DNA from 2 places in the Bacillus sp. NMTD17 genome. Region 2 is predicted to be linked to the other one. Evidence: predicted binding sites of a transcription regulator. Region 2 holds the regulator's gene; the other holds the start of a gene.

Region 1 (5,832 bases), on a different contig from region 2:
AAAACAAAATTGGAAGCATTGCTACCAATGCACTCACGAACTCATTACCAAACGGATTATATATTTGCTGCCACATAGTGATTCATCCTTTTCTGCTCAGATAGGTTGCTTTTGATTAAAAATGAGGAGCCAAAATCTCTTTTAACACATTCACACTGTGTGCGAATTGTTCTTTTTCTGTATCATTAAGTGCAAGCTCCATCACTTCTGTTGCGCCATTTCGATTCACAAGGGCAGGTACACCAATGTAGACATCTTCTGCTCCATACTCTCCATCTAAGTAAGTGCTAACGGTCAAAATACTGTTTTCATTGTGCAGGATCGCTCTTGTAATGCGGGCCAAACTCATCGCTACGCCGTAGTAAGTGGCGCCTTTTTTCTCAATGATTTGGTAAGCGGCATGGCGGACATTTTCCATCATCTCATCTAAATCTTCTTGTTTGTATTGATCATTTCTCTTCATTAATTCTGTAATGGGTACACTTCCGATATTCGCATGACTCCACACAGCAAGCTCTGTATCCCCATGCTCTCCAATGATGTACGCATGCACATTGTGTGCCGCTGCTTCAAAGTACTCACTGAGCATGTATCTAAATCTTGCAGTATCAAGTGTGGTTCCACTGCCAATCACTCGCTCTTTTGGCAGGCCACTGAATTTCCAAGTGGCATATGTCAAAATATCAACAGGGTTCGTGGCGACTAAGAAAATACCATCGAATCCACTTTTCATCACATTGTCTACAATGCCTTTAAATATATTTAAATTTTTCTCAACAAGGTCAAGTCTCGTTTCACCTGGCTTTTGGTTCGCACCAGCACAGATACATACAATGTCTGCATCCTTACAATCCTCATAATCTCCATACCATGTATTCACAGGATGCGGAGCAAATGCTTTCCCGTGGTTCAAATCCATGACGTCACCCATTGCTTTATCTTGATTTAAATCGATGACAACCAATTCATCTGTGATCGCTTGATTTATTAATGTAAAGGCATAACTGCTGCCTACAAAACCTGCTCCAATAAGTGCTACTTTGTTTACTTTTTCGTTTGTCATTTATCTCATCCTCCTGAGTAAAACTAGGTTGTTTTTCGTATGTGAAGTATTTCACATTCTTATTGTGCAATACTTCACAAACTTTTGCAAGGGGGTTGCTCAAAAAAAATATGTAGCGAATTTGTGAACACACTTATTGTGCTTTCAAAGCGCTGTCTCCATGCATATTTCCACAAGAAAAAAGCTGCCAAACAATTGTCAGCAGCTTTATACATGTTTAATAAGGTCCCCAGTTGATCATAACGCCGATACAAATAAAGACAAGACCAATGACAAACCAAATGAGCGCAAGCGGTACCATAAAACGCAGCCACTTCACATAAGGAATACCACTTGCAGCAAGCACAGCCATCAACACACCTGACGTCGGATTGATACAGTTGACCACCCCTTCGCCAAGCATAACCGCTTCAACAGCTACCTGTCTTGTGATGCCCATTAAATCAGCCAGTGGCGCAAGAATTGGAATAAAGACAACCGCTTCTCCTGATCCTGATGAAATCAAAAAGTGAAGAAGTGCACTCGCAATATACATCCCAATCGCACCAGCAATTGGACTAAATCCTGTCAGCATACTCGCCAAGCCATTGACCACTGTATCAAGCAGCTTACCGTTTTCTAAAATGACAGAAATGCAGCGTGCCATTCCGACAATGAGTGCGCCGTACACAAGGCTTTGACAGCCGACAATAAATGTTTTCGCAATATCATTGGCTGCTAATCCGCCAAGCAATCCAGCAGCAATGGCCATAAAAATGAACACACCTGCCATTTCCTTATCGGTCCAGCCAAGCTGAAGCGCGCCATATAAGAAGCCCCCAAGAGACAATCCGCACACCGCTAAAATCAGCTTATGTCTGCCGGTAAATGCAGGCTTGTCCACAGATTCTGCATCAGATCCGCCAAGCCCCTTCGCAGGAAACCATTGATCACCAAGAAGACTTCCCTTTTCTTTATTCTTCAGGCGTCTTGTATATAAATAGATGTACACAATACTAGATATAAGAAAGCAAAGATAAATAATGACACGCAGGCCAATGCCAGAAAAGATCGGCAGCTCTGCAATCGTTTGAGATAAACCTAGTGGAGATGGAGACAAAATGGTTGCGTTAAATCCAGCATAACAGCCGATGTAAATGACCGCTGCTCCTGCCACAGCGTCCCATTTCAAGGACCTTGCCACAATAATCCCGATTGGAATAAATCCTATAACAGAATTCACGACAATGCCGGTCGTTCCAAGCACCGAAAATAATCCTCCAACAATACAAATAAACAATAATTGCTTCGTTTGAAACCTGCTGATGACATGGTGAATCATTCCGTTAATGGCACCTGTTTTCTCCAAAATGGCAATGGTTCCGCCAGTAAATAGAATGAGAAAAATAATAGAAGAGGACCCTACCATCCCTTCCTGAATGGCTGTAAAAAAGCCAACGGGACTTACGGGTGATTGATCAATGCGGTGATAGCTACCAGGAACAGCTGTTGTGATTTCCCCTGATGTCTTTCGGTCAAACTCACCCGCTGGTACAAAATACGTTGCAATGGTACAAATGAGCGCAATGATAAATAAGAGAACATACGCATCCGGCATTTGAAGTTTTCGTTTTTGTTTCTCTGGTGCTGATACTGCCGCTGTTTTCATGTGTCAAAACCCCTTTGTCCCGATCGGAATTTCACTTAATTTTCAGAATAATCAAATGATGTGTTATATTATAAACACTGATGATATTTAAGATCAATATTATTTCACTAAAAGAATGTTTTGGCAGATTTTCTGTCAGCAAGGAGGCTACTCATGACAACTTTGACAAACGAAATGCAACAGACCGTGACAGACATCTTTGAACACCTGCACGCCCACCCAGAAATAAGCTGGGAAGAAACGAATACGACGGCTTATCTTGAAGGCATATTAAAAAAAATGGGCTGCAAGACTCGAACATTTGACGACTGTACAGGAGTGATTGGTGAAATTGGAGAAGGCGCACCAGTGGTCGCTGTGAGAGCCGATATTGATGCACTTTGGCAGGAAGTAGATGGTGAGTTTCAACCCAATCATTCATGTGGTCACGATGCACACATGACAATGGCTCTCGGCGCCTTCATGGCATTAAAGGAAAAGGAGCTCCCGAACGGCACCATCCGCTTCATTTTTCAGCCTGCTGAGGAAAAAGGCGGCGGCGCGCTGAAAATGATTGAAAAAGGTATGTTAGCAGACGTTGATTACTTATACGGAGTGCATGTGCGCCCAATTCAAGAAACATTAAACGGACGCTGTGCACCTGCAATTTTACATGGATCGAGTAATCATTACATCGGCACAATTATTGGAGAGGAAGCCCACGGTGCACGCCCGCATCTTGGGGTCAACGTCATTGAAGTGGCTTCTACCCTCGTGCAGAGACTCGCGCATATCCATGTCGACCCAAGAGTTGCACATTCTGTAAAAATGACCAACCTACATGCTGGCGGGGGCAGTTCAAACATCATCCCTGGCAAAGCTTCTTTTACATTAGATGTCAGGGCACAAACAAATGATGTGATGGATGAACTAGAAAAAGAAATTGAAAGAGCCGTACATGCTGTAGCGGATGCCTTTGGCGCTTCCATTACACTTTCAACCGATCACCGTCTGCCTGCCGCAACCTTAAATGAGGAAGCTGTCCAGATCATGTCTAATGCAATTGAACAGATTTTAGGCAAAGAGCAGCTCGATCCCCCGATCGTCACGACAGGCGGAGAGGATTTTCACTTTTATGCAGCAAAGGTTCCGCATATCAAATCCACGATGCTTGGTTTAGGCTGTGATCTAGAGCCCGGTCTACATCATCCATATATGACATTCGACCGCTCTGCTATCTTTACCGGCATTGAGATCTTGACGGAAGCTGTCTATCAAACCCTTCAGCAGCATTCATCATAAAATCAAAAAACCACCCGTTTTTTCTTTAAACGGGTGGTATGCTTTATATTATGCATTCAAATCTGTCATGGCTGGGACGTTGATTTCTTTTACACAGGATACCCTTGATAAATGAATCACACATCTCGCAAGCTCTACAATATCCTGTACAGGGATTCTCGTTTCACCATATAGAGTGATGGCTTTTTCGGCTCCATCTTCATATGGAACCTCTGCCGCCAGCTCTCCTGGATTGATACAGGTGACGGATATTTTATCTTTTCTCACATGTTCTCTCAGTGCATTCACAATTCCGCGCAGGCCAAATTTAGAAGCGACAAAAGAAACCTGCGGCAGGTTTGTATGATCTAGTCCCGCCGTTGAGCCAATCACGATGATTTTTCCATTCTCCGATTTCCTTACGTGCGGAAGCAGTGCTTGGATGTAAGTAATCGTAGAGGTGACATTCACATTGATTAAATGAGCGATATCCTCTGGCTGATCGTGATCGAATGAATAATCATCTTCAAAGCCTCGTTTTTCCCATAAACCAATGTTATAGATGAGAACATCAATGGTTTTATTCTCCAATGCTTCGAGCATAAAAGGGATGTGGGTTTGGCTTGATAAATCAATTTTCAGCCAAATTCTATGTACACCGTCATCTATGTTCAAACTGCTCGGTTCACTTCGAGACACAATCCAAACTGTATCTCCACTTGAAGGAAGACCTTTTACAAAAGCATCCCCTAAGCCTTGACTCGCACCGAATATGATATAGTTTTTACTCATAGCTCCTCCTTCTACGGCTCATGAGCTTTCAGTCAGACTGCAGCTCATCTGTAAGCGTTTTATGCCTATATCATATAGGTTCTAAGATCTAACTGCCTCTTTTATGCCTGTCTTCACTTTCGGCTACTTGATTTCCTTTAATTCCACCGGTAACGCACGCTCTTCTATAAAGGATTGAATCATATCAATAAACAGTTCTTTCTTTTCAAACGTAAATGTATGTCCAATATCAGGAACGACGACACCTGTTGCCTTCGGATGTGATGTCGTTATTTTCTTTGCTGACCGTTTCATGATACCTTTTTCCTTTTCTCCCACTGTGACAAGAATCCGTGCCTTCGCTTGTTGAAACGTGTCTGGGAGCTTGTAATGGAGATTTTCTTGAAACATCGTCAGAAGGGTTTTCTTCTGCAAACTCTTCGAATCCGCCGCATAGTCATTCAGTACATCGTTTGGAAGCCCCATCTTTTCAGCTTGGAGCTGGATAAACCAATCTTTCTTTAATAATGGATACGTAAGAGGGAGAAGAGGTCTCACCATCAAGTAAAGCCATGGCAGCGGCATCACAAGAGCGCTGTTGATGACGGCTATGTCTACGATATCAGGCTCATTCGATAACACTTCAACGGCAACCTGTGCACCTAGAGAGAATCCAATGAGTATCACTTTACGGCCGTGCGCATGCTGCTTGAACCACGAGATGACTTCAAGAGCGCTTTCTCGCATGGAAAATGACTGTTCATTTGCTCTTGTCCCGTGACCAATCAGTTCAGGCGTATAGCATTCATACGCTTCCTTGAATGTTTCCATCTGCTCCTGCCACATCCAGCTGCTGACTCCTCCGCCATGCAGGAAAATCATGATTGGCTTATCCATCATCGACAACTCGTCCACCATCCTTATATAAGAAAAAAGCAGCCGCTTTTTGAGCAGACTGCTTTTTCATATGCTCCCTTCTATTATAAGGGAACCTCATCACTATAGGCTATTTTTTCAAATCCTCAATCGAGTTGACGTTCTTCATATATGTCGGAACAACTAGCCCCATACGAAGACCTTTCATACTTGT
Region 2 (5,832 bases):
TCTCCGCCAGTTAGAACAGAGATGTCTTCAAGCATTGCTTTACGACGGTCACCGAATCCAGGTGCTTTGACTGCCACTGCGTTGAATGTACCACGAAGTTTGTTCACAACAAGAGTTGCAAGTGCTTCGCCTTCTACATCTTCAGCAATGATCAATAATGGTTTTCCTTGTTGTACAACTTGCTCAAGTACAGGAAGGATTTCTTGAATGTTCGTGATCTTTTTATCAGTGATTAAGATGTAAGGATTTTCAAGAACCGCTTCCATCTTATCAGAATCAGTCACCATGTATGGTGAAGCATATCCGCGGTCAAACTGCATTCCTTCAACCACTTCAAGCTCAGTTGTGAACCCTTTAGATTCTTCGATTGTGATAACGCCGTCGTTACCTACACGCTCCATTGCTTCAGCGATTAGGCTGCCTACTTCTTCATCTGCTGCAGAAATAGACGCAACTTGAGCAATTGATTCTTTGCCTTCGATTGGTTTAGAAATCTCTTGCAAGCCTTCAAGTGCTACTTTCACTGCTTCTTCGATCCCTTTACGAACGCCAACAGGGTTTGCACCAGCTGTTACGTTTTTAAGACCTTCACGGATCATTGCTTGAGCTAAAACTGTTGCAGTAGTTGTACCGTCACCAGCTACGTCATTTGTTTTGCTTGCAACTTCAGCCACAAGTTTTGCACCCATGTTTTCAAATGCATCTTCTAATTCGATTTCTTTTGCAATCGTTACACCATCATTTGTGATAAGTGGAGAACCGAATTTTTTCTCAAGAACCACGTTACGTCCTTTAGGTCCTAAAGTTACTTTTACAGCATCTGCAAGTGCATCTACACCACGTAACATCGCGCGACGTGCTTCTTCACTGAACTTAATATCTTTTGCCATAATAACGAAACCTCCTCAGTCTTTTTAGAAATATATCTCAATGTTTTTTTATGTGATTAACCAATAACAGCTAAAATGTCGCTCTCACGAAGGATTAAATATTCTTTGCCTTCATATTTCACTTCAGTGCCTGCATATTTTGAGAAGATAATGCGGTCGCCTGTGTTTACTTCTAACGCAACGCGCTCACCACTTTCAAGTACACGACCTGAACCTGCTGCAACAATTTTACCTTCTTGCGGTTTTTCTTTTGCAGAATCCGGTAACACAATACCGCTAGCGGTTTTTTCCTCAGATTCAACGAGTTCAATGATTACGCGATCGCCTAATGGCTTTAACATAAGAAACAACCTCCTCAATTTTTATATGTAGTCTTTTTTTAGCACTCATCACCAGTGAGTGCTAACACATTTATTATAATAAAGAATGTCTTCTGTAATTTCAAGTAAAAACCTTTAAAAATTTTTACGCTTTCATGATCTTTTTTCAACTCAGATTCTTTCCTTTTCATCGAAAAAGAAGACTTGTGTTACAATAAATCTAGTTCTTTTAGTAAAGGGGTTTTCGTTACTTGAAAAAACAATATTGGTACATCATCTTAACGTATATATTGGTGCAGGTTTCTGCGATTCCTTATGTGTTCATCATGAAATGGTTAGGATTCATTCAGACACCGATGACACAAACAGAGCTCTCTAAATTGTCAGGAACATGGACAATCATCAGCTTCTGTATCGGATTAATCATTATTCTGCTCATTCTTCGGACTGTGCCAAAAGCTTCACTTCGAAATGAAGCACCGGTTTCAGTCGGGGTAGCTATCGCCTGGATCATTGGCGGTTTCTTTCTTTCCCTCTTTGCACAATCGATTGCAGGAGCGATTGAACAATATGCATTTGGCATTGGCCGTGAATCCGAAAATACTCAAGCCATCTTATCCATTATGGATGCAGTTCCATGGCTTGTAATTGTCATCGCCCTGATTGGACCGATATTAGAGGAAATCATTTTCCGAAAAATCATTTTTGGTGTGATTTATGAAAAAACGAACTTCTTTATTGGAGCGCTTGTCAGTTCAGTGGTATTCGCAGCTGTACACAATGATTTTGCTCATATCTTACTTTATACTGCGATGGGCTTTACCTTTGCCTTTTTATATGCGAAAACAAAACGAATCATTGTTCCAATCGGAGCTCATATGCTGATGAACTCGCTCGTCATTCTTGTGCAGATTGAGCCAGTAAGAAAAATGATTGAAGAACAATCTCAAACAATGCAAATGATTATTGGAGGCTTTTTCTCATGAGAAACCCTGTCGTATGGGGCGTCATTTATTTTGCCGTAGGTGTTGCTTTCACCTATATGGCCATTCAAAATCCAGGTGACATGTGGTCATTTTACAGCATTTTGCTGATGGTGTTTGCGGCCTATAATATCAATATCGCGTTTAAAATGTTTGCCTTCTCTGTCAAACTCAAAAAACAGCAGCAAAAATAAATCAAAAACCATTTTCTAATCTCTGGAAAATGGTTTTTTTATGGAGGACAAGTTTTCATGGAACAAGAAAAACTGAACATCTTAAATGAGCAGCATGAAGCGATTGGAGTTGCACCCCGTTCAGATATCCACGCCCAAGGCCTTTGGCACGAAACCTTTCATTTCTGGCTTCTCAAAAAGGAACATGACACCGTGTATCTCTATTTTCAGCTAAGAAGCCCCGCAAAAAAAGATTTTCCTGCTCTGTTTGATATCACAGCAGCAGGCCACCTTCTTGCAAATGAACAGCCTTCTGACGGTATGAGAGAGGTAAAAGAAGAGCTTGGTCTTTCTATCCCTTTTGAGGATCTGAACTTTGCAGGAGTTATACAGGATGAAATCCATCTGCCAAATTTCATCGATCGTGAATTTAGCCATGTATATCTTTACATTCATCAAGAAGAAGAGATGAACGTTCAATTACAAAAAGAAGAAGTCGCTGGACTTTACAGAGCAAAGCTAATGGATGCACAGCAGCTTTTCATGAGAAAATGTGAAAATATTCATCTGGAGGGCTTTGAAGTGGATGAAGCCGAAGAACAACGTGAGGAAAACAGAGTAGTCTGTGTACAAGATTTTGTCCCGCATGAGCCTGCCTATTATCAACATCTATTTCAAGCGATCAATCAATTCCTTTCACAATAGAAAAAGCATCGTGACCCTTATTTGGATCACGATGCTTTTTTATGAGACATCATAATTTTCTTTCTCCTCTGTCTCTGTTTGCTGCATTTTGCGATAGGTCACTCTCGAAATGACAATACTCACTTCGTACAAAACGAGCATCGGCAAGGTAACCATGAGGTGAGAAACGATCTCTGGCGGTGTAATCAGTGCGGCAATGACAAGGAGGACAAAATAGGCATACTTCCGTATTTTTGATAAAAACATCGGTGTGATGATGCCAAGTCTTGTGAGAAACATCAACACAACGGGCATCTGAAACAAAAAGCCAAATGGAAGTGTTAACTGCATCAGAAATGTAAAATACTCATGAATCCCAATCACTTGCTCTACATTTAAATCATTCGACATCCGCATCAGAAAATCGACGACAAAGGGAAACAAAATAAAATAAGAGAAAGCCACACCGCTCAAAAATAAAAGAAGTGCAATCGGAATGTAAGCAAGTGTCACCTTTCTTTCTTTATCATATAAGCCAGGACTCACAAATGCCCATAGCTGATATAAAATCACGGGACACGTCAAAACCAAAGCAATGACAAATGCGAACTGCATAAACACGTACAGAGGATCTGTGAGCTTAAACGCGTTCAGCGTCAGTGTCGCCGCTTCATCCGTATTTTGTAAATACACAATGACCGGCTTAGCGAGAAAAAAACCTGCCACCATAAAGGAAACAAAAAACATCGCAATGATCACTAAACGTTTTCGCAGTTCCACAATATGCTCCATAAGCGGCATATCTTTGACATTCATGAAGCTCATCCTATTCTACTGATCTTCTTTTTTCTTATTTTCTTCCTGATCATCAGCTAAACCTTTTGTGGCATTTTTAAATTCACGTAATGTATCTCCTGCTGCTCTTCCTAATTGAGGAAGCTTTTTCGGCCCAAAAATAATGAGCGCAACAATCGCAATCAGAACCAAACTTCCAGGACCAATCGGACCCATTTGCTCCACCCCCTTTACCCCTTTTCGTCAATCCTCCTGTGTAACAGAGTAATGCTTTAAGAAATACACAAGAGACTGAAGTTCAACCGCCAAATCTATATGATGAATTCGAATGTGTTCCGGCACATTCAATCGAGCCGGCGTAAAGTTAAGGATTCCTTTGATGCCAAGGGCAATCAAACGATCTGTAATGGATTGAGCTGCTACGGCAGGTACTGTCAAAATGGCAACAGGAATATCTCCTACCTCTTGAACATGCTCTTCAAGCTTATCCAAATCATAGACAGGCACGCCGCCTATCTCACTTCCTATTTTACTCTCATTGACGTCAAAAGCCATTGAAATTTTTGTATTATTATTTTTGATGAAATTATAGTGTAAAAAAGCAGTCCCTAAATTCCCGACACCGATGAGCATGACATTGGTCATTTCATCTTGGTCAAGTGTCTTTCTGAAGAAGGTCAAGAGGTAATCGACATTATAGCCATACCCTTTCTTCCCAAGTGCACCAAAGTACGAAAAATCTCGGCGAATGGTGGCAGAATCCACTTTGACTGCATCACTAAGCTCTGCCGATGACACCCTTTGTTTTCCTGATGCATGCAGATTTTTTAAAAAACGGTAATATAGCGGCAAACGTTTGGCTGTCGCTTGTGGAATTTTTGACTGATCTATATTCATATAAGGTCCTCCAACTTAAATATCAGATGCTCTGTGAAAATCACCGTTTTTCCCGCCTGTCTTTTCAATTAAATAGGTAGGACCGATGATCATGCCTTTATCAATCGCTTTGCACATGTCGTAAACGGTCAGTGCACATACTGAAGCAGAAGTGAGCGCTTCCATCTCCACACCCGTACTTCCTTTTGTTTTCACCTGTACTTGTATGTTCAGAATGTACGCATTTCCGTCTTCCTCCCAATCAAAGGAGATATCCACGCCTTTTAGTGCAAGCGGATGACACATTGGAATGATGGTAGATGTTTGCTTTGCTGCCATGATGCCAGCAACCTGTGCAACAGACAGCACATCCCCTTTTCCAATTTCACGTTGTTGTATTTTATGAAACACTTCTTTTATCATACGAACGCTTGAAGCAGCAACGGCGGTTCTCACTGTAGACGATTTGTCACTAATGTCGACCATCTTTGCTCTTCCCTGTTCGTTAAAGTGGCTAAATTGACTCATCTTTCAACGCTCCCTCACTCAAATGATACACTATTTTTTCCTATCTGTCTTTCATTTGAATATGGCGATTGTATGTAACATTTGCCGGTTTACTGCTGATAAGCTACACTTAACATATTATAGCAGAGGTGAAGTTACATGATGATTCTACAAGTGAATCAGCTGTCCAAATCGTTTGGTGCTGATACCGTTTTAACGAATATAAAATTAGAAGTCAAAGCAAGGGATCGGATTGCCATTGTAGGTCGTAACGGCGCAGGCAAATCCACGCTTTTGAAAATCATTGCCGGTCAATTGTCTTACGAGCAAGGTGAGATCATCAAACCGAAAGACCTATCGATCGGCTATTTAGCACAGCATACCGATGTGACATCTACACGTACGTTAAAAGACGAATTATTATCGGTTTTTGATCATTTAAAAGGGATAGAACAAGAGATGAGAATCATTGAGGAGAAAATGGCTTCCTCCACAGGTTCTGAGCTGGATTCCCTCATGAAAACCTATGACAGACTGCAGCAGGAATTTAAAGATCAAGGCGGCTATCAATACGAAGCAGATGTCCGCTCCATTCTTCATGGGC

The links. Region 2 encodes Rex, which represses fermentation and respiration genes when NADH is low (regulators of the CRP and FNR family bind a similar motif). Its sites were predicted from a motif close to TTGTGAAATATTTCACAA; they were not measured.
Region 1: a site for Rex is predicted at 1,103-1,120, ahead of C6347_RS13165 (L-lactate dehydrogenase). Genes of this name have one in related genera too.

The regions. Positions count from the first base shown of each region.
Region 1 is NZ_PVRH01000004.1:139,165-144,996, reverse strand. Features, by position in the region: gene C6347_RS13170 (L-lactate permease) at 1-76, opposite strand, end outside; gene C6347_RS13165 (L-lactate dehydrogenase) at 116-1,063, opposite strand; gene C6347_RS13160 (YfcC family protein) at 1,281-2,711, opposite strand; gene C6347_RS13155 (M20 peptidase aminoacylase family protein) at 2,865-3,992, shown strand; gene C6347_RS13150 (SDR family oxidoreductase) at 4,041-4,763, opposite strand; gene C6347_RS13145 (alpha/beta fold hydrolase) at 4,887-5,642, opposite strand; gene C6347_RS13140 (glycine betaine ABC transporter substrate-binding protein) at 5,749-5,832, opposite strand, start outside.
Region 2 is NZ_PVRH01000006.1:298,691-304,522, forward strand. Features, by position in the region: gene groL (chaperonin GroEL) at 1-890, opposite strand, end outside; gene groES (co-chaperone GroES) at 947-1,231, opposite strand; gene C6347_RS17465 (CPBP family intramembrane glutamic endopeptidase) at 1,462-2,196, shown strand; gene C6347_RS17470 (YdiK family protein) at 2,193-2,387, shown strand; gene C6347_RS17475 (NUDIX hydrolase) at 2,445-3,071, shown strand; gene tatC (twin-arginine translocase subunit TatC) at 3,111-3,875, opposite strand; gene C6347_RS17485 (twin-arginine translocase TatA/TatE family subunit) at 3,882-4,061, opposite strand; gene C6347_RS17490 (redox-sensing transcriptional repressor Rex) at 4,089-4,742, opposite strand; gene moaC (cyclic pyranopterin monophosphate synthase MoaC) at 4,758-5,249, opposite strand; gene C6347_RS17500 (ABC-F family ATP-binding cassette domain-containing protein) at 5,388-5,832, shown strand, end outside.